DNA from 2 places in the Aerococcus sp. L_32 genome. Region 1 is predicted to be linked to the other one. Evidence: riboswitches for the same ligand, from Rfam matches in the RefSeq annotation. Region 1 holds a riboswitch; the other holds the start of a gene.
What was found. A riboswitch is a leader RNA that binds a small molecule or an ion and turns the genes downstream of it on or off. The one in region 1 is predicted to bind fluoride.
Positions count from the first base shown of each region.

Region 1 (12,877 bases):
TGAAAAACTTATTATATACCTTTAAAAACAGTTATTTTATTGCATTTTTTGTTATTTTTCTTAAAAATTATATTTCTTTAACCAAATTCGATATTTCACAAATTTAGATATTTTAATACATTATTTGTACTTTCTATACTTTTATCCACCTATAAAAGAAAAAAGCACTCACAAATATCGAGTGCTCTTCCCCTATATATCAATGTTTCTACCATTTTTTACTTGTGCAGATTTTATATGTGAAAAAGTTTGTGTATTTTTATACGATGTTATATTCTATCAATTTCTTTATCAGTTAATGTTTGGTGACGTAGACTCTCTAAAAAGCTTACTTTTAGCTCTATATCTTGTTTCCCAGCTACTTGACGGACTTGCTCGCGGTATCTGACATCAATCTTGATAATCTTATAGATTGAAGCTAGAACCGGCACCCCAATTAGCATACCTGGGATTCCCATCAAGCCACCACCAACAGTCACAGCGAATAAAACCCACATACTAGGTAGACCAATTGAATCCCCCACAACACGCGGATAGATTAAGTCTCCTTCCAATTGTTGAACAAATAAAACAAAAATGAGGTAAACCACCGCATAGGTCGGGTTTAAAGCTAAGAGGATAACCACCCCAACTGCACCAGATAAGAAGGCACCTATAATCGGAATCAATGCCATCACACCTTGAAGGACACCTAACATCGCAGCATAAGGAACTTGCAGAATAAATAACCCCGCTGTTACCAAAGCACCTAAGATGATCGCTTCAATGACCATTCCTGAAATAAACTTAGAAAATGTTTCATTAGCAACTCGAGCCACATTTTCAATTAATTGGTGGATATCATCGCGGACATATACTATTAGCAACCGATCCACTTGTTTGGCCAATTTTTCCTTTGAAAAAAGAATATAAATCGCAAACAAAATGCCTAAGAAGATATTAGTTATAGCACCAACCGAAGTCGTCAATACCGAAACAGACGTCGTTGCTAGACTTGAAGCTACATTGTTTATACCACTTGCTACATTAGTGAAGATACTGTTCCAATCGATATTCGCTTGGTTCGCTAAGTCATTCACTAAAGGAACCAATGCTTCTTGATTGTTAAACCAATTTGTTAGATTATCTACTGCTTCCGGCACTACATCAATCAAGGTCATCACTGCTGAAGCCAATTGTGGTACCACAATTACCACCGTCGCCGCTATCACTAAGCAGACGACTAAGATAGCTAAAATAATTGCAACTGGTCGTCTTGTACCTTTTAAATACTTATTTTTTGCATTCGGGTATAAGTATTTTTCAATCCAAGTCATCAATAAATTTAAGACAAAGGCAATCATTCCACCTAAAATTAAGGGAAAAATCACTGACCAAATCATCGTGACAGTTTGTACAAGATAGGACCAATTGATGACAGCTAATATAAATACTGCAATCAAGGCCAACCATTGTATCCCTTGTTTTGTTGGGCCATTTAATTTTTTCAATTCAATCCACTCTTTCTCTACTTTAATATATACATTTTAACATATTAGGCTAAAACTAGGTTAGTTAGAACAGTTGAATCAATCGAACCAAAATACGGCGTTAAGTCAATATCGTTTAAAGCGCTCGCTACTGCATCTTCCCTTAATGGACAGCCTATGAGTAGGTTTTCTATATCTGCTATGTCTTTCTTTCCAAAAAAATCACCATAAATCCGACATTTTTGAATATGCCCCTTAGCAACTTCCAAGGTTACTTCAAGTGTTCCAACACCCGGAACGCGTATATCATTTTTGATGGCATAATTAGGATTATTCCCAAAATTCCAGGACCAATTCTTATATTTGTCCGCTACCATCTGGTCAATGATTGCCCAATCTTCATCACTAAGCGCATACCGTTTGGCCTGATGCATATCGTCTATCCCTAAGAATTCTGCGGCCATAAGATCTTTAAATTCAAAATTAGATAAGTTCTGATAAGCTGGTGCAAGATGACTTCGAATATCCGTTACCCGAGCGCGAACGGATTGAATCCCTTTTGAAATGATTTTCTTTTCATTAGGATTGAGGGCTTTGACCATAGCATCATAGTCGACATCAAGCATTAAGGAGAAGCCACCATATACTAAATTATTCTTCATGGTCATGGCAGCCCCTGAAATCTTTTTCCCAGCAATTTCTAGGTCATTACGGCCACTTTGACTCAGATCTTTCACCCCAAATTTTTCTAAGGCATCAATAGTTGGTTGATATAACTTGGCATAATTACCATAAATATCCGTAGCACCAGGATATAGGAAACAGAAGTTAACGTGTCCTGCATCCTGATAAAGGGTTCCGCCACCGGTATCACGGCGGACTAGTAAGATATCATGTGCTTTCACATATGCTTCATTAACCTCTACTAAGGAATTTTGGAAACGCCCTACCTGGACAGTTGGTCCTACGATATAAGGTAACAATATCGGCTCTGTAATTTCAAGATGCTCTTGCACATAGACTTGGACCGCTAAGGCGTAAGCACCATCCATCATATATTCACCGTTTCGAATGGGTTCTATTACAATCATTCAACTAACGCCTCCTGCATTAAAGCATTTGCACCAATAATCGTTTCTGCAATATCCTCATCTAAACGATACGTTTGTTGTTTTAAGTGGTCAGGAATGCGGTATAATTTCTTATTCATTGGTACATACATCGCTTTAGGGTTTTTAGCCGTCATCTCTTGGAAAGGTGTCTTTACAAATTGTGGCGTGGTATAACCGACCCCGATATCTAAAAAGAGAATAGCTTGTCCCTCGTATTCATCCAAAAAGGCATCATAGCGTGCTTTTTGTGCAAAGAAATCTGGACTTTCAACCATCCCTTTACCTGCTTTTCGTTTATTTACTTCCATAACAGCCCCACATTTTGGACAACGCGGAATTAAATCATAAGGAATCTCCATATTTTCTTGCCTTATTACCATTTCTCTAATTAAATCATCATCCCGGTAGGTTTCTTGATGGCACATTTGACTACACTGCATCAAGATATACTCTCCTTGAATATGGAAGACCTTATCCATATCATAATCAGCAGCCGCAAAGGCATTATCGGCATTGGTCGTAATAATATGATGTGGTTTACTTCTTAATAAATCTTTCAACGCAATGTAAGATTCTCCAACTGGTTGATCAAGATAATTTAAGGCGATAAAACGTGATTCAAAAGCCCAATATTCTTGCGTCGATGGAAAATCGAATAAACTAGCTTGTAACATATCGAAGAAACCATATTTCTCAATAAAGTCAGGGAAATTATTTTCAAACCGCGGCCCCACATAGGTAAAGCCATCTGCAGCCGACATGCCAGCCCCGATACCGATAACTACAGCATCTGCCTCAGTTATTGCTTCTTTTAACATACTTGCTTGATTTTCTGTAGGGTCCTCAAAGGATTTCCACATACCTATACTTCTTCCTTTCCTGTAAAAAGAGTAGGCAGCTAGTTTTTAGCCTACCTACTCCAAAAATGCGTTATTTAATTGATTAAAACTTTTTGATATAAGGCCAAATCTTCATCCAAGAAGACATTAAAGACAGCCTGTAATGAACTATCCGTTTCCTTTAAATAATTTTGAACTGTTTGAATGGCAATATCTCTGGCTAATGCCTTTGGAAAATGAAACTCACCAGTTGAAATGCTACAAAAAGCAATAGTCGAAAGTCCTCTAGCATCCGCTTCTTTTAGGGAATTTAGGTAGCAAGCTGCCAACAAATCTTGGTTCATTTTTGACACAGGTTCCTTATAAATCACCGGCCCCACCGTGTGAAAAATGAATTTTGCTGGCAAGTTGTAAGCTTTTGTAACCATGACCTTCCCCACTGGCAGTTTACGGCCATTTAATGCCTTAGCCATATCCGTTCTTACCTGAGCACCCGCCATTGTATGGATTGTATTGTCTATACAATGATGGTTTGGAATATAGCAACCTAGTCCATTCTTATTAGCCGCGTTCACAATGGCATCCACCTTCAAGCGGGTAATATCCCCTTGCCAAAGAAAAATACGTTGGTCCAACTGGCTTTTTTGCCATTGGTCTGGGCTGGCAGCTGGCGCTAGATTGGCTTGAAGTAGAGATTCTTCTGCCAGTAAGTATTCCGGGCTTGGTTGGTAGACATCGCGTACATTGACTAAACCTCTAAAAACCGTCCAGCGACTGTGGTCATCAGGGATGGCGGTTATGTCTAGGCTGTTGTCAGCTTGGACGATGCCTGCCCTTTTCAAATCATCTCTATAGGCTTTTTGATGATTGGTTAAATTTGTTTGCTGGTCCCATAGGTATTGGATGAGTTGGTTGAGCTGTTTTACCATGTGCTAGGCTTCTGGTAGTTTGTCGTAGGCGTCTTGGTCTACGTTGGTCATTTTGTAAACCCAGCTTTCATCGGCTTTTTCTGAGTTTAATTGTTCTGGTGCGTCTTCTGTAGCCTTGTTGATGGCTGTGATGGTTCCTGCTAATGGCGCTTGCAGTTCTAAGACTGTTTTAGATGCTTCTAAGTTTAAGATGGCTTGGTTTTCTTCGACTTGGTCACCCTCTTTGGTGATAAATTCTACGTAGCCAACGGTACCAATATCATCTTGCAATTCTGGTGTCATGATAAATGTGAATTCGTCTCCGTTTTGTTCTACCCATAAGTAATTTGCTAGTTTGCGCATGTTGTTTCCTCCTAAAAGATTGATTGTTTTGTTATATTTTTCTAATTTTTTTTAATGTAGCATGTTTTTACTTGCTTGGCTAATGTTTCATTTGTGATGATTGTACTATAGAATATAGTTTTAAAATTTAGCTGATGCTATACACATATTCTCTAGATCAAGACTATAAATCAAAAGCTTGAGCAATCAATTCTAAATGTTCTTGCCGGCGCTTGACGCCTGGGACAGTTGGAATGACCATAAATTCATCGGCAGCTGTCAGCTGAATAATTTGCTCGATTTGACCTTTGACTTGTTGAATATCTCCGATAATCAGTTTTTTACGGTTACGGGCCATTTTCGCATGGTCGGCTTCCGTAAATTGATAATTGGCTGCTTCTTCAATCGTTGGCAAGTGGTCAAATTCACTGTAGTCTTTTTTCCCAAGAATCCATAGCTCAAAAGCTCGCTGAAGTGGCTTGATATCAGTTCCCTCTGGCACAACAGCAATGAAGGCTGAAACCATAAATTGAGGCTTAGCTAAAGTGACCGATGGTTGGAAGTTGTCACGATAGATTTTCGCAATCCGCCCAGCTGCTTCAATAGCATCCTCATCCTGGTTAAACAATAAACTGTAGACGTAGCCAATGCCTAAGCGGGCTGCCTTATAAGCAGATGCTTCACTGGCTGATAAGGTCCACAAGGTTGGTGGTGTAGCAGGTCTTGGATAGGCTTGCAGGTCGCCATAGTTATTGGGTGCTTGGCTAACAAAATCCCTTACTTCCCGCATGGCTTCTTCGTTATCTTTGTAACCCTTAAGATTGCTGTCTAAAGCATCTCGAACCGCTTGGCGGCCTGGATTATTGCCCATGCCTAAATCTACACGACCAGGATATAAATGGGCAATCGTATTAAAAACCTCTGCCACTTTTAATGGGGCATAATGAGGTAGCATCACCCCACCTGATCCGAATTTAAGCCGCTTAGTCTGACTTAATAGATAAGTCATCATGATTTCGGGGGCAGCCGATGGGTAGGCTGCTAAACTATGGTGTTCAGCAAACCAAAAACGATGATAGCCCAATTCTTCTGCCCTTTTAGCTAAATGAAGGGTATCATTGTAAGCGTCTGTGTCATTTTTTCCTAGGTCACGAGCGACGAAATCAAGGATATTAAATTTCACTGTATCCGTCATGAATCTGTACTCCTTTACTTTTACAAACTGTTATACTATGAGTTTATAATTCTATTCACAAATAACAGGACTAGCCTTTTTAACTATTATCATGATATCATATAAACTGTTCAAATGTTTGCATAAAACGCTTTTTTTGAATACGCATACAAAATATGCATTTTTCAAACATTCACTTCGTATGCGTTCATAGAAAGGAAATCAAATGATGACACAAGATTATAAGACATTATTAGAACCAGTGACCCTACCCAACGGTCAAGTCCTTGAAAACCGCTTTGCATTATCTCCAATCGTTACCAACTCTTCTACTCAAGAGGGTTTCATTACCCAAGAAGACCTTGATTACGCCAGTCGTCGGGCCAAATCTGCCCCTATCCAAGTGACAGGTGCTGCTTATATTGAGCCTTATGGTCAATTATTTGAATATGGTTTCTCAGCTGACGATGATCGCGCCATTCCTGGTTTAAGCAAAATGGCTGACGCAATGCAAGCTGAGGGTGCTAAAGCTATTCTGCAACTAACCCATGCTGGTCGTTTTGCCAATCAAGCAATTCTTGATTACTATACTGTTTACGGTCCAAGTCCGCAGACATTGCACACACCAATCGACCACCAAGTGCTCGAAATGTCACCACGAAAAATTAAACAAGTGATCCGTCAATACGGTGATGCAACCCGCCGTGCGATTAAAGCAGGTTTTGCTGGTGTAGAGATTTCTGCAGCCCAACGCTTACTCATGCAGACTTTCTTCTCCCCTTACTCAAACCAACGGACAGATGAATATGGTAGCCATACTTTAGAAAACCGGGCACGTTTTGGCTTAGAAGTCTTTAAAGAAGTTCAAAAAGTCATCAATGAAGAAGCGCCTGAAGGCTTTATTCTTGGGTTCCGCGGTACGCCTGAAGAAACACGCGGGAATGAAATCGGCTATACTGTTGAAGAATTTAACCAATGGGTGGACTGGATCCTTGAAGTGGCAGACTTAGACTACTTAGCCATTGCCTCTTGGGGACAAAACATCTTCCAACACACCGTTCGTGCTAAAGGCCAATATTACGGTCAACCTGTCAATAAAATTGTCCATGACCACTTAAATGGCCGTGTGGTAATGATGGCAACAGGCGGTATTAATTCTCCAGGGAAAGCCATGGAAGCTATCCAATACGCAGATATGGTGGGCATGTCTTCCCCATTCATCACAGAACCTGACTTTGTTAACAAGTTGACTGCTGGAAAAGCTGATGAAATCTACTTACAGCTAACCAATAAAGATATCGATGACTTAGCTATTCCCAAAGCGGCCTTCAAGGATATCGTTCGTATGATGGATTACGGTAAAGGTTTACCAAAAGAAGCCCGTGATAAATTACGTGAACACGAAAATAATTATGATGTGAAAAAATAGTTCAATATATTATCTAATTGTAGCTGAACGTTTATTAGCTATACTAAGCACTAGGAAAATCCAAATCCCTTATATAACATGCGCTTTAACTTGATAGTACACTATCAATGACAAGTGCATGTTTTTTATTTCGATTTTATGATGATAAAACTAGCAATAATTTGCGAAATTTCTTACAATATAATTGTAGATAGGAAAGGGCTTACATTAAACAAAACAACTTATATTATTATTTTTTTAGTCTAATTTGCGAATGCTTGAACATATGATCGGTCGACAATCTTAGGAGGATTATCATGACAAAATTATTAGATAAAGTAGCCGTCGTTACAGGGGCTGCCTCGGGAATTGGTAAGGGTATTGCAGAAGTATACGCTAAAGAAGGTGCTAAAGTAATCGTCGCAGATTATGATATGTCAGGTGCTGAAACTGTTGCTGAAGAAATTATTGCTGGTGGTGGTCAAGCATCTGCTGTTCAAGTAGATGTATCAGACAACGATCAGGTAGTCGCTACTATCCAAACAGCCATCGATACCTATGGTGGATTAGATATTTTAGTCAACAATGCCGGTATCATGGATAAAAACGAACCCGTTGCTGAAATTGATACCGAAAAGTTTGACCGGGTTATCGCAGTTAACGTGAATGGTGTCATGTATGGGATGCGTGCAGCAATTAATTATTGGCTCAACGAAGATAAACCAGGTAACATCATCAACATCACTTCTATCGGGGGCTTAATCCATGGTGTTGCAGGAACAACCTATGTTGCTTCTAAACATGCCGTATCTGCAATGACAAAATCAACCGCATTTATGTATACCAAACACAACATCCGGGTGAATGGGATTGCGCCAGGTGCTATTGCTACAAATATCGCTTCAACGATGACAGATTTAAGTGACTTTGGCAACAGCCGTATCGGAGGCGTGAGTGCCCTAAACCCTGGCATTGGTCATCCAGAAGATATTGCCCATGCAGCAGTCTTCTTAGCTTCAGACGATGCTAAGTTCATTACCGGTGATATCATTACCGTAGATGGCGGTTTCACTGCACCATTTTAATTCATTCATATTTTACATATTCTCTACTCAAAAAAAGCTGGTACTCATTTTACGAGTCCAGCTTTTTCTATATATTATCGGTCATCCTTTAATAGACGATTATGTGTTTGATCAATCAGAATTGCACCAAGAGGCGCGGTCACTAAAATAGCCACAACAGATATGGTTAAGATTGTTTGACCACTTGCTAATCCCATAGCTAAGGGTACAGCACCTATAGCGGCTTGTACGGTCGCTTTAGGTATATAGGCAAAAACAGCAAATAATCTTTCTGCTTTATTTAATTTTGTTCCTGCAAGAGACAGTAAAACACCAGCCGCCCTAAATACTAATAATAGAATAATTAATAATACTGCAATCATGCCAGAGTCTTTGACTGATTCAATGGACATACTGGCGCCCACTAATACAAATAAAACAATTTCAAAGGCCTGCCACAAATGATTGAAACCTATTTGTACGCCTTTAGCTTGAACTGGATTAACTCGAAGCATCATGAATCCCATAGCCATCACTGCAAGCAAGGCTGAAAAACCAATAGGCCCGGTCATCACTTTTTCAAGTCCGTCAAATAGCATAGCAATACCGAATGTTAAAATAACGGGATAACCACCTGATAGTTGATATTTTTCAATTAGCAAGGATAGTAGCCAACCGACCACCAAGCCACCAGCAATACCTAATATAATAGACGTAGGCATGGCAACCATACTTAACCAATGGAATTCCCCCGTTTGGGCTAGGGCTGTTAAAGCAGTGAAAATAATGATGACGAAGATATCATCCATGGAAGAACCCGCCAGAACCATCTGCGGTACCCCTTTTTCCTGTCCATATCCCTTACCCATTAGATCTAACATACGGGCAACAACAACGGCTGGTGATGTAGCGGCAATAACAGTACCTAGAATTGCTGCAGATAGGTAAGACATATCAAAAAATAGTGGCGCTAATATCATCGTACCAATAATTTCTATGGTAGCTGGTAAGAAGCTCATCAATATGGCTGGACGTCCTACTTTCTTCAAATCTTGTAAATCAATACTTAAGCCTGCTCTAAGCAAGATAATCACCAATGCAATTCTTCTTAAGTCACTTGAGATAGCTAAGGTCTCCTGACCAATCAAGTTAAATATAGCCGGCCCCATTAATAGACCCGCAATAATATAGCCAACTAAACTAGGTAAATTTAGGGCATCAAACAAGCACCCCAATAGATAACCCACAATAATCATAAATCCTAACGATAGTAACATTTTTTCCTCCTTTTGCAGGCACAAAAAAAGCTGACAGTCCTGCAATTTTACTTGCAGAAGTCATCAGCCTTTCAGCGGTTCGGTATAAGATGATTTTCAATAACCATCCACTTGACCAGGGAGAACCTCATTCCCTTTTCTATATTCCTTAGTATAGGGTTTTCTTCAATATAAGACAAGCCTTTAGTGAAAATTTCTTGCTATCAATTTGCCATGGGTGTATAGTGTAGGTGAACCTAAAAATCAGTCAAAAGTATCCATGAAAGGATGGGACAATATGGCTAAATTAGTATTTATCCGCCACGGGCAAAGTGAATTGAACTTACAAAATGTGTTTACAGGTTGGTTAGATCCAGCCTTAAGTCCACTAGGAGTAGAAGAAGCCAAGTCAGCGGGTCTCGCGCTTAAAGCAGAAGGTTTAACTTTTGATGTCGTACATACCTCCCTATTAACACGCGCCATTCAAACAACTTTTTATACACTAGAAAATCTAGATCAACTTTATTTACCAGTCCACAAACACTGGCGGTTGAACGAGCGCCATTACGGTGCCCTTCAAGGTTTAAACAAAGCAGAAACAGCTGCGATTCACGGTGACAACCAAGTACATATTTGGCGTCGTTCCTATGATGTACGTCCACCACAAGCCACAAGCAATACCTTTGACCGACGTTATCAAGACTTAGATATCGACCACTTATTAGCTGGTGAAAGTTTGCAGGATACTCTAAATCGAACAATGCCTTACTGGGAAGACCTTATTGCAGCTGATTTAAAAGAAGGTAAAGATGTCCTTGTCGTTGCGCATGGTAACAGTTTGCGATCTCTAACGAAGTATTTGGAAGATATTTCTGATGAAGATATTCCAAACTTAGAAATCGCAACAGGTGAACCGATTATTTATGATATTGATGAAAAGTTACATATTTCTAATAAAAAAGTTTTAACCAAAAAATAAACTAGCAAATAAAAAAATAGCTCGGAATTTTTGGCAGATTAGGCCACTAATTTCTAGGCTATTTTTTATTTTCTAAATATCTCTTCATAAGCTTGCGTTAACGCTACTAATTCATCCGGCAATGGCCATTGTGGTGGTTGTCCATTCATAATTTGAACGAATACATTAAGACAATTATGCCAACCTGTAGCAGTTTGCACTAGCCAAGCTAAGTCAGAAAATGTATGGTAGAAATGTAACTTTGAACCAGATGCTGTTTCAGAAACTTCCATACGCATCACATCTCGACTATCTTCAATAAATTCAAAACCATCAGCTAGTGAAAACTTGGTAATCACCCCTTGATAAAGATTACCTTCTCCATCATCAAATTTGATGAGCCCTCCAACTTGACCATCCATCTCTCCAGTTGCGAATGGATACCATTTTGAAAAAATGACTGGATCAGTCAAAGCATCAAATACAGCTTCTTTTGACTGATAAAATTCCCTTTCAAAGTATAGAGAATATGAACTTTCATTTTCAATTAACTGCCCAAATAACATGTTGTTTCCTTTCCCTAAAGCTAAATTTATTAGCATTTGGATTTCAATCCTCTTCATCTACATCATCGCTTAAATGTGTACTGACTTTTCTCGTCATTTTTCAATACTTACAGACACAAGTTGCTATGATAACCCATATTTATATTTTAGCCAACCACACTGCTCAACTTCTTTAACAACTGTCAACTTTTCCTAGTAATAATCAATCTCCCCTGATTATTACAATGAATTGTTAAAGAGATTGCTTCATTCAATTGGAAGTGGCAATAGGGTCCACCACTTAAAGAAATATATAGCTGGCTATTTAAAGTACACGTTGCCACAATAAGATTTACCGAGCAGACGCCACTAATCCTTATACAGTTTACCACAAGCAGGTGAAAATTCGAACTCCCGATATCAAATCAAGTCAAGCACCCTATTTTGTCATAAAAAAGAATCCAGCTTTCATACTGAATCCTTTATTTATTATCTATTAAATTACTTTACTTATTCGGCTTTTTTATCTTTTTTGTAGATAGCATCCACAATAATAGCAATAGCATTATCACCTGAAACATTTGTTGCAGTACCAAATGAATCTTGCGTGATATATAGAGAAATCGCTAATTGATTGAAAGCTTCTGTTAAACCAACCATTGGTAAGAATGGTAAAGCTGACATGATAGCCCCACCTGGTGCGCCTGGTGCAGCGACCATAGCGATTCCTAATACCATGACGAAAGCAGCCATTGTACCAATTGAGATTGGCATTGAGTACATCATTAAGATGGCTGTCACACAAGATATGATGGTAATCATTGAACCTGCTAGATGGATAGTGGCGCATAGTGGCACAACGAAGTTAGCAATTTGCTCAGAGACGCCATTTTTCCGGGCAATTTCAACGTTTGTTGGAATGGTTGCGGCAGATGATTGGGTACCTGCGGCTGTTAACCAACCCGGAATTTGATTCTTCATCATTTGGATTGGGTTCTTACCGGCGTAAGCACCAACCACGGCGAACATGCAGGCTAGGTATAGTAAATGTAAGACGATGGCAGTGACTAATACCCGCCAAAAGACTGACATAACGGCGAATACTGAACCCGAATATGACATGTCTGCAAAGTTGAAGAAGATATAGAATGGCAGGAATGGAATCACGACTGTTTGTAAGGTTAAATCGATGACCTTACCGAAGTCGGTAAATACTGTCATTAAAGATTCTCCGCGTCCTCTTGCTCGTAGCCAAGAAATCCCTAAGCCTAACATAAAGGCGAAAATGATGGCTGCGGTAACTGAAAACATGGGTTCTAGACCAATTGAGAATAAGGCGGTTGCCCCTTCGCCTGATTCTTGGATGGTATTTGCCAAATCGGAGGTGATAAACATTGGAAATAAATTGCTGGCCACAGTATAGGCTAGGATACCGGCAACGATTGTTGACCCGTAGGAAATGGCTACGGTAATCCCTAAAAGTTTGCCCGCACCTTCTGCTAGTTCAGCGATACCTGGAATAATCAGGCCGACGATCATCAATGGAATGATGAAGGACAGGAACTCAGAGAATAATCCGGATAATGTTTTTAATACTTGGAAGAAAATTTCTGGTAGAAAGCCAAATTGGCCGACGATGATCCCTAATATAATTGCAATTACTAATTTCAAGGCTAACGGTATTTTAAACCCCTTCTTTGCCATATGAACAACTCCTCTAAATCATTTCTTTCTCAAAAAGAAAAAAGTCCCAAATCAACTTGGGGCTTAAATTATTTTTATGAGATTACTGCTTTTATTTT
Region 1 is NZ_JBOEQF010000040.1:843-13,719, forward strand. Features, by position in the region: gene ACRCJ0_RS04440 (AI-2E family transporter) at 270-1,490, opposite strand; gene ACRCJ0_RS04445 (lipoate--protein ligase) at 1,535-2,560, opposite strand; gene ACRCJ0_RS04450 (SIR2 family NAD-dependent protein deacylase) at 2,557-3,441, opposite strand; gene ACRCJ0_RS04455 (protein-ADP-ribose hydrolase) at 3,516-4,349, opposite strand; gene ACRCJ0_RS04460 (glycine cleavage system protein H) at 4,353-4,691, opposite strand; gene ACRCJ0_RS04465 (MsnO8 family LLM class oxidoreductase) at 4,855-5,865, opposite strand; gene ACRCJ0_RS04470 (NADH-dependent flavin oxidoreductase) at 6,074-7,273, shown strand; gene ACRCJ0_RS04475 (glucose 1-dehydrogenase) at 7,570-8,337, shown strand; gene ACRCJ0_RS04480 (cation:proton antiporter) at 8,412-9,593, opposite strand; fluoride riboswitch at 9,641-9,737, opposite strand; gene ACRCJ0_RS04485 (2,3-bisphosphoglycerate-dependent phosphoglycerate mutase) at 9,871-10,551, shown strand; gene ACRCJ0_RS04490 (SRPBCC domain-containing protein) at 10,617-11,132, opposite strand; gene ACRCJ0_RS04495 (dicarboxylate/amino acid:cation symporter) at 11,586-12,779, opposite strand.

Region 2 (7,991 bases), on a different contig from region 1:
CAATTAATGGATGACCAGCTAGTTTTAACTGTCAAACCAGGAATGAATCAGGATGAGCGGGCACAAGTCATGATGACTTTTTACAGACAAGCGTTGAAAGACCAATTAGCTATTACCGGGCCTAAAATGATGGCCCATATGGACGTATGGGCCAACGAATTTCGGGTCAAGCAAATGAAAACTAGATGGGGGACCTGCAATATCCAAAAGAAACGCATCTGGATTAGTTTGAATTTGGTCACTGCACCATTAATTTGCCTGGAATCAGTCGTCGTTCATGAATTGGTTCATTTACTAGAAACCGACCATACCAAGCGTTTCTACCAGCTAATGGACCAATATTTTCCGAAATGGCAAGAAGCGAATGCAATTTTGTCGAAATTACCTAGTGTATTTCATTAAAAATCTGTTAAAATAAAAGCAGTAATCTCATAAAAATAAGTTAAGCCCCAAGTTGATTTGGGACTTTTTTCTTTTTGAGAAAGAAATGATTTAGAGGAGTTGTTCATATGGCAAAGAAGGGGTTTAAAATACCGCTAGCCTTGAAATTAGTAATTGCAATTATATTAGGGATCATTGTCGGCCAAATTGGCTTTCTACCAGAAATTTTCTTCCAAGTATTAAAAACATTATCTGGACTATTCTCCGAGTTCCTGACCTTCATCATTCCATTGATGATTGTCGGCCTGATTATTCCAGGTATCGCTGAACTAGCAGAAGGTGCGGGCAAACTTTTAGGGATTACTGTAGCCATTTCCTACGGGTCAACAATCGTTGCCGGCATCCTAGCCTATATTATAGCCAGCAATTTATTCCCAATGTTTATCACCTCCGACTTGGCAAATATCATCCAAGAATCAGGTGAAGGGGCAACCGCCTTATTCTCAATTGGTCTAGAACCCATGTTTTCAGTTACCGCAGCCATTATCTTCGCCTTTATGTTAGGCTTAGGGATTTCTTGGCTACGAGCAAGAGGGCGCGGAGAAGCTTTAATGACAGTATTTACCGACTTCGGTAAGGTCATCGATCTAACCTTACAAACAGTCGTCATTCCATTCCTGCCATTCTATATCTTCTTTAACTTTGCGGATATGTCATATTCAGGATCAGTATTTGCCGTTATGTCAGTCTTTTGGCGGGTATTAGTTACTGCCATCGTCTTACACTTACTATACCTATCTTTCATGTTCGCCGTGGTTGGTGCTTACGCCGGTAAGAACCCAATTAAAATGATGAAGAATCAAATTCCAGGTTGGTTAACAGCCGCAGGTACCCAATCATCTGCCGCAACCATTCCAACAAACGTTGAAATTGCCCGGAAAAATGGCGTCTCTGAGCAAATTGCTAACTTCGTTGTGCCACTATGCGCCACTATCCATCTAGCTGGTTCAATGATTACCATCATATCTTGTGTGACAGCCATCTTAATGATGTACTCAATGCCAATCTCAATTGGTACAATGGCTGCTTTCGTTATGGTATTAGGAATCGCCATGGTCGCTGCACCAGGTGCGCCTGGTGGGGCCATCATGTCAGCATTACCTTTCTTACCAATGGTTGGTCTAACAGAAGCCTTCAACCAATTAGCCATTTCTTTATACATCACCCAAGACTCATTTGGTACCGCAACAAATGTATCAGGTGATAACGCCATCGCGGTTATCATCGATGCCATCTACAAAAAAGATAAGAAAGCAGAACAAGCTAAATAGATTTACTCTAAAGGATTCAGTGTAAAGGCTGGATCCTTTTTTTATTTTAGTGTAGGTAAGTCGATAATATTGTAGGTCATTTTTTAGTGGGGGTAGGCCTAATTGGGATAGACTGTTCGAATTTTCACTTTCTTGTGGTAAACTATATAGGTATTAGTGGCGTATGACTGACCAGCACCCAATGAAGTAGAGCTATCATGAAGAGTATTGCACCTTGTTTATGTTTTAGTGCCGGCGATTGTGAAGAGGCGGTTCGCTTCTAAGTAGATCTGATTCCAAATTCAGAAATTCAGCAGATTGAGTACTATCCAGATGCCAGTTTAGACGAATACTTTGAGGGTATGACAGGTAAAGTTATTACGGCAGAGTTCACTTTAAATAACCAACCTTATATTGCTTTGGAGGGCGGGCCATATTTCCGTTTTAATGAAGCAATATCTTTGGCGCTTAATTGCGAGGGTCAGGATGAAATAGATTATTACTGGGAAAAATTATGCCGCTTTTCCTAAAGCTGAGCAGTGTGGTTGTGTAAAAGATAGATATGGTTTATCATGGCAAATTGTGCCGGTAAATATTGGAGAATTACAACATCATTCAGCACAAATTCAAGCCATGATGCAGATGAAGAAGATTGATATCCAAAGGCTATTAGATTTAGCGTAAGGGAAAGGAAACACGATGTTATTTGGGCAATTAATTGAAAACGAAAGTTCGTATACACTATACTTTGAAAGGGACTTTTACCAGTCAAAAGAGGCAGTATTCAACGCTTTGACAGATCCGGTCATTTTTTCAAAATGGTATCCATTCGCAACAGGGGAAATGGATGGCCAAGTTGGCGGATTGATCAAATTTGATGACGGCGAAGGGAATCTTTACCAAGGGGTGATTACTAAGTTTTCACTTGAAGATGGTTTTGAGTTTATCGAAGATGGCCGCGATGTGATACGCATGGAGATTTCTGAAACGAATTCTGGTGCTAAATTACATTTTAACCATACATTTTCAGATCTTGCCTGGGTAGTGCAAACGGCTACCGGTTGGCATAATTGCTTAAATGTATTCGTGCAAATCATGAACGGTCAACCACCACAATGGCCATTGCCAGATGAATTGGTTGAGTTAACGCAAGCTTATGAAACACAATTTAAAGAAGCAAATTTTAAAGAAGAAAAATAGCCCAGAAGTCAAGGGACACAACGTTCCAGGCTTCCGGGCTATTTATTTGCATGTCATTACTTGTTATTTGGCGATATGTTTCGTTAAGACTTTTTTGTTTGAGATATGAAGGTTTTCGTCAACATCATAAATAATGGGTTCACCAGTTGCGATTTCTAAGTTAGGAATATCTTCATCAGAAATGCCTTCCAAGTATTTGGTTAATGACCGCAAGCTGTTGCCATGAGCAACAACAAGGACATTTTTGCCTTCTTTTAAATCAGCTGCAATATGATCTTCCCAATAAGGCATGGTCCGGTTTAAGGTGTCTTTTAAACTTTCGCCAGCTAATAAATGGTCGATATCAAGGTCTTGGTAGCGACGGTCAAAAGTATCGGCAGTCGCTTGAGGCGGGCGGACATCATAAGAACGGCGCCAGATATGCACTTGGTCTTCGCCGTGAATAGCGGCCGTTTCTGCCTTATTCAATCCTTGAAGGGCACCGTAATGGCGTTCGTTTAACCGCCAATGTTTGTGGACTGGTAAGTAAAGTTGGTCTAAATTATTTAGCGTATAAAAAGTTGTTTGTATGGCACGTGCTAGTAGGGAAGTGTGTACAATATCAAAAGTTAAACCTTCTTCTTTAAGCGCTAGACCAGCAGTCTTAGCTTCCTCCACCCCTAGAGGACTTAAAGCCGGATCTAACCATCCAGTAAACACATTTTGCAAATTCAATTCACTTTGTCCGTGGCGGATAAATACTAATTTGGCCATCTTTCTCCATCCTTTCAAGGATACTGTATTTTTATTTTTAGGCTCACCTATAATATACACCCAAGTAAAAATGATAGCAAGAAAAGACACCTCAACTTCTTTAATAACGATCATTAACAAGTGATAATATTTCAGTGTTATTTAGGGAAAGTTGTCTAGTTGAAGAGGTTAGTTTAGTTAGTTATTAAAGGGTATTTAACCGTGATTAATCGATAGATTTTTGAGGATCGACAAAACAGGGGAAAGCCCTTTTTTGGTGCATAAGTCAAAGTGCTTTTGGAATGAACAGTAGATTTATGAATATGCTAGAGAAAGGATAAGCCAAAGGGTTATTTTAAAATATAGTACCTTGTATTTTTCAGAAAAATGGCGTATGCTTAGGGAGCATAAAAAGAGGGAATGAGGTTCTCCCTGGTCGAGGCGATGGTATTTAAGCCATCCGAAACCGAACCGCTGAAAAGCTGATGACTTCTGCAAGTAAAACTGCAGGCGTATCAGCTTTTTTTGTGCCTGCAAAAGGAGGAAATTATGTTACTATCGTTAGGTTTTATCATTGTTGTGGGGTATTTATTGGGGCGCTTGTTGAGTACGATGAATTTACCTAGTTTAATCGGCTACATCATCGCTGGCTTAATCATGGGACCATCATTTTTCAATTTAATTGACCAAAGTACATTGGACATATCCAGTGATTTAAGACGGATTGCCTTGATGATTATCTTACTGAGAGCGGGTTTAAATATCGATTTGCAGGACTTGAAGAAAGTAGGGCGCCCAGCCATCTTGATGAGCTTCCTACCTGCTACCCTAGAAATCATTGGGACAATTATTTTGGCGCCAATATTCTTTGGAATGTCATACTTATCTGCAGCTATCTTAGGGGCTATTGTCGCGGCCACATCACCAGCCGTAGTCGTTGCCCGCATGTTAGATTTAATGGGTAAGGGATATGGTAAGAAAAAAGGGGTGCCGCAAATGATTCTAGCGGGCTCTTCTATGGATGATATCTTCGTCATCATCCTATTCACCGCCTTAACAGCCCTTGCTCAAACCGGTGAATTCCATTGGTTAAGCATGCTATCTATGCCAACTTCTATCATATTAGGGATCGCTGGGGGATTATTGGTGGGTTGGCTACTGTCACTAGCCATTGAAAAATATCAATTATCAGGTGGCTATCCAGTCATCTTATCCTTTGGGATGGCCATGTTATTTGATGGGATTGAAAAAGCCATGACAGGGCCAATTGGCTTCTCAGCCTTACTTGCTGTGATGGCAATGGGCTTTATGATGCTTCGCGTCAATCCAGTTCAAGCCAAATCTGTTCAAGTAGGTTTTAATAATTTATGGCAAGTCTTTGAAATTATCCTATTCGTGTTAGTTGGTGCCAGCATGTCCATCGAATCCGTCAAAGATTCAGGCCTCATTGCAGTACTATTAATTGTCTTGTTGTTGGTATTTAGAGGACTTGGTGTACTTTTATCTGTTTTAGGCACTCAATTAAACAAAGAGGAAAAAGCATTCGCCATCTTTGCCTACCTTCCAAAAGCCACAGTACAAGCAGCCATAGGGGCGGTGCCCTTAGCGATGGGCTTGCCGAATGGTCAAATCATTTTAACCATCTCGGTCGTTGCCATCTTAGTCACCGCACCGCTTGGCGCTGTCTTAATCGACCAAACCCATAATCGCCTATTGCGTGATGATCGATAAATATGGATATAAAAACAAATAAAAGCTGGCTCTCAAAAAAATGAGGACCAGCTTTTTTTACGGAAAATTTATTTATTTTAGAATGGCGCCGTGAAGCCACCATCTACAGTGATAATATCACCGTTCATAAATTTATCGTCATCTGATGCCAAGAATACTGCGGCATGGGATATCTTCGGGTGGACCAACACTTGGGTTTAAACCGCTGAAGGCACCAATCCGGGCGCTCCCAAAGTCACTTAAGTTGGTCATTGTTGAGGCAATATTTGTAGCGATTGCACCTGGGGCAATCCCGTTAACACGGATCTTGTTGTTGGAACACTTGAAGTCAACTTAAAAGTTGTCAAGGGGCATATTCAAAAATGTCGAATTTATGGTGATTTTTTTGAAAAGAAAAATGTTGCAGATATAGAAAACCTACTCGTAGGCTGCACATTAAGGGAAGATGTAGTAGCGAGTGCTTGAACAGATATTGACTTAACACCGTATTTTGGGCCGATTAATTCAACTATTCTAACTAACCTAGTTTTAGCATAATATGCTAAAATATATATATTAAAGTAGAGAAAGAGTTGAATTGAATTGAAAAAATTAAACGGTCCAACAAAACAAGGGGTCCAATGGTTGGCCTTGATTGCGGTATTTATATTAGCCGTCATCAACTGGTCATATCTTGTCCAAGCAGTTTCTATGATTTGGTCAGTGATTTTCCCCTTAATCTTAGGTGGGATGATTGCCTTTGTCCTTAACCTATTGATGACCTGGCTTGAAAAATACTTATACCCGAATGCAAAAAATAAGTATTTGAAAGCATCTAGACGACCAGTTGCTATTATTTTAGCTATCTTAGTTGTCTGTTTAGTGATAGCAGCGACGGTTGTAATTGTGTTACCACAATTGGCGTCTGCGATTATGACGCTGATTGAAGTGGCACCTGAGACTGTTGAAAATCTAACAAATTGGTTTAATAATCAAGATGCTTTGGTTCCTTTAGTGAACGACTTAGCAAACAAAACGAATATCGATTGGGGTAGTATCTTCTCTAATGTGGCAAGAGGCATTAACAATATAGCTTCAGGTCTAGCGACGACGTCTGTTTCGGTATTAACCACTTCTATTGGTGCAGTAACTAATATCTTCTTGGGTATCTTGTTTGCAATTTATATTCTTTTCTCAAAGGAAAAATTAGCCAAACAAGTAGAACGATTGCTAACGGTTTATGTTCGCGATGATATCCACCAATTAATTGAAAATGTGGCTCGAGTTGCTAATGAAACATTTTCTAAGTTTATTTCAGGAATGGTTATTGAAGCAATCATCTTGGGTACTTTAGTGACAGTTGGGTTATTTATTCTTCAAGTTCCTTATGCTGCGATGTTGGGCGTTCTACAAGGTGTAATGGCATTGATTCCAATTATTGGTGCCTTCCTATCGGGTGCGGTCGGCGTCTTGATCCTACTCGCTTTAAACCCAACCTACGCCTTGATTTATCTCATCTTCGTCTTATTTGTCCAACAATTAGAAGGGGACTTAATCTATCCACGAGTTGTGGGGGATTCAATTGGACTACCATCTATGTGGGTGTTATTCGCTGTAACTGTTGGTGGGGGATTGATGGGTATTCCTGGTATGTTAATCGGGGTGCCGGTTCTAGCTTCAATCTATAAGATTATCAAGATTGATGTCAAATACCGCGAGCAAGTCCGTCAAGCAGCAGGGAAACAAGATGTAGAGCTAAAAGTAAGCTTTTTAGAGAGTCTGCGTCACCCAGCGTTAATCGAAGAAGAGATTGATAAGACGTAACATCGTATAAAAATGCACAAACTTTTTCACATGCGACACATTCACAAGTGGAAAATGAGAAAAACGTTGATATAAAAGGAAAAGACGCCACTTAATTGTGAGCGTTTTTTTCATTTATCTAGGCTCAAAATCTATAAAAATACAAAAAATGTACAAAAACACCCGAATTTGTGAAAAAGCGAATTTGAAGTAAAAATGATTATTTTTAAGAAAATAACAAAAATTGCAATAATTAGACCGAAAACAAAGGGTCTTAATAAGTTTTTCACAAACTTTCCTTTAAAATTGCTTGCTATGGACTTTGTGAGCTTTTATAAATTATACAACTTTGGTTTGTCATCCAAAAAAAATGGTGTTATTCTGTGCTTGTAAATAAATGAGCAAATGATATGTACACCGAGGAGGAAACATTTAATGAAAGTTGTAGTAGTAGGAACTAACCATGCAGGTATCTCAGCAGCAAATACATTATTAGATTCAGATCAAGACGTAGAAGTTACATTAATAGACCGTAACTCAAACTTATCATACTTAGGTTGTGGGACCGCATTATGGGTAGGTCGTCAAATCGATAGCTACGAAGGGTTATTCTATACAAAAGCTGCAGATTTCGAAGCTAAAGGTGCTAAAGTATCTTTAGAAACTGAAGTAAAAGAAATCGACTTTGAAAATAAAGTTGTTTACGCAGAAACTAAATCAGGTGAAAAATTAGAAGAAAACTATGACAAATTAGTTTTAGCAACTGGATCTCTTCCAATCGCACCTAAATTACCAGGTAACGACTTAGAAGGATTACACTTCCTAAAATTATTCCAAGAAGGTCAAGAAGTAGAC
Region 2 is NZ_JBOEQF010000084.1:277-8,267, reverse strand. Features, by position in the region: gene ACRCJ0_RS07065 (M48 family metallopeptidase) at 1-402, shown strand, start outside; gene ACRCJ0_RS07060 (dicarboxylate/amino acid:cation symporter) at 510-1,712, shown strand; gene ACRCJ0_RS07055 (VOC family protein) at 1,982-2,221, shown strand; gene ACRCJ0_RS07050 (VOC family protein) at 2,187-2,375, shown strand; gene ACRCJ0_RS07045 (SRPBCC domain-containing protein) at 2,391-2,891, shown strand; gene gpmA (2,3-diphosphoglycerate-dependent phosphoglycerate mutase) at 2,955-3,644, opposite strand; fluoride riboswitch at 4,031-4,125, shown strand; gene ACRCJ0_RS07035 (cation:proton antiporter) at 4,173-5,354, shown strand; gene ACRCJ0_RS07030 (SDR family oxidoreductase) at 5,432-5,545, opposite strand; gene ACRCJ0_RS07025 (lipoate protein ligase C-terminal domain-containing protein) at 5,619-5,819, shown strand; gene ACRCJ0_RS07020 (AI-2E family transporter) at 5,937-7,157, shown strand; partial or broken gene ACRCJ0_RS07015 (FAD-dependent oxidoreductase) at 7,572-7,991, shown strand, end outside.
Region 2: linked by a shared signal. The riboswitch ahead of ACRCJ0_RS07035 (cation:proton antiporter) and the one ahead of ACRCJ0_RS04480 (cation:proton antiporter) in region 1 are both predicted to bind fluoride.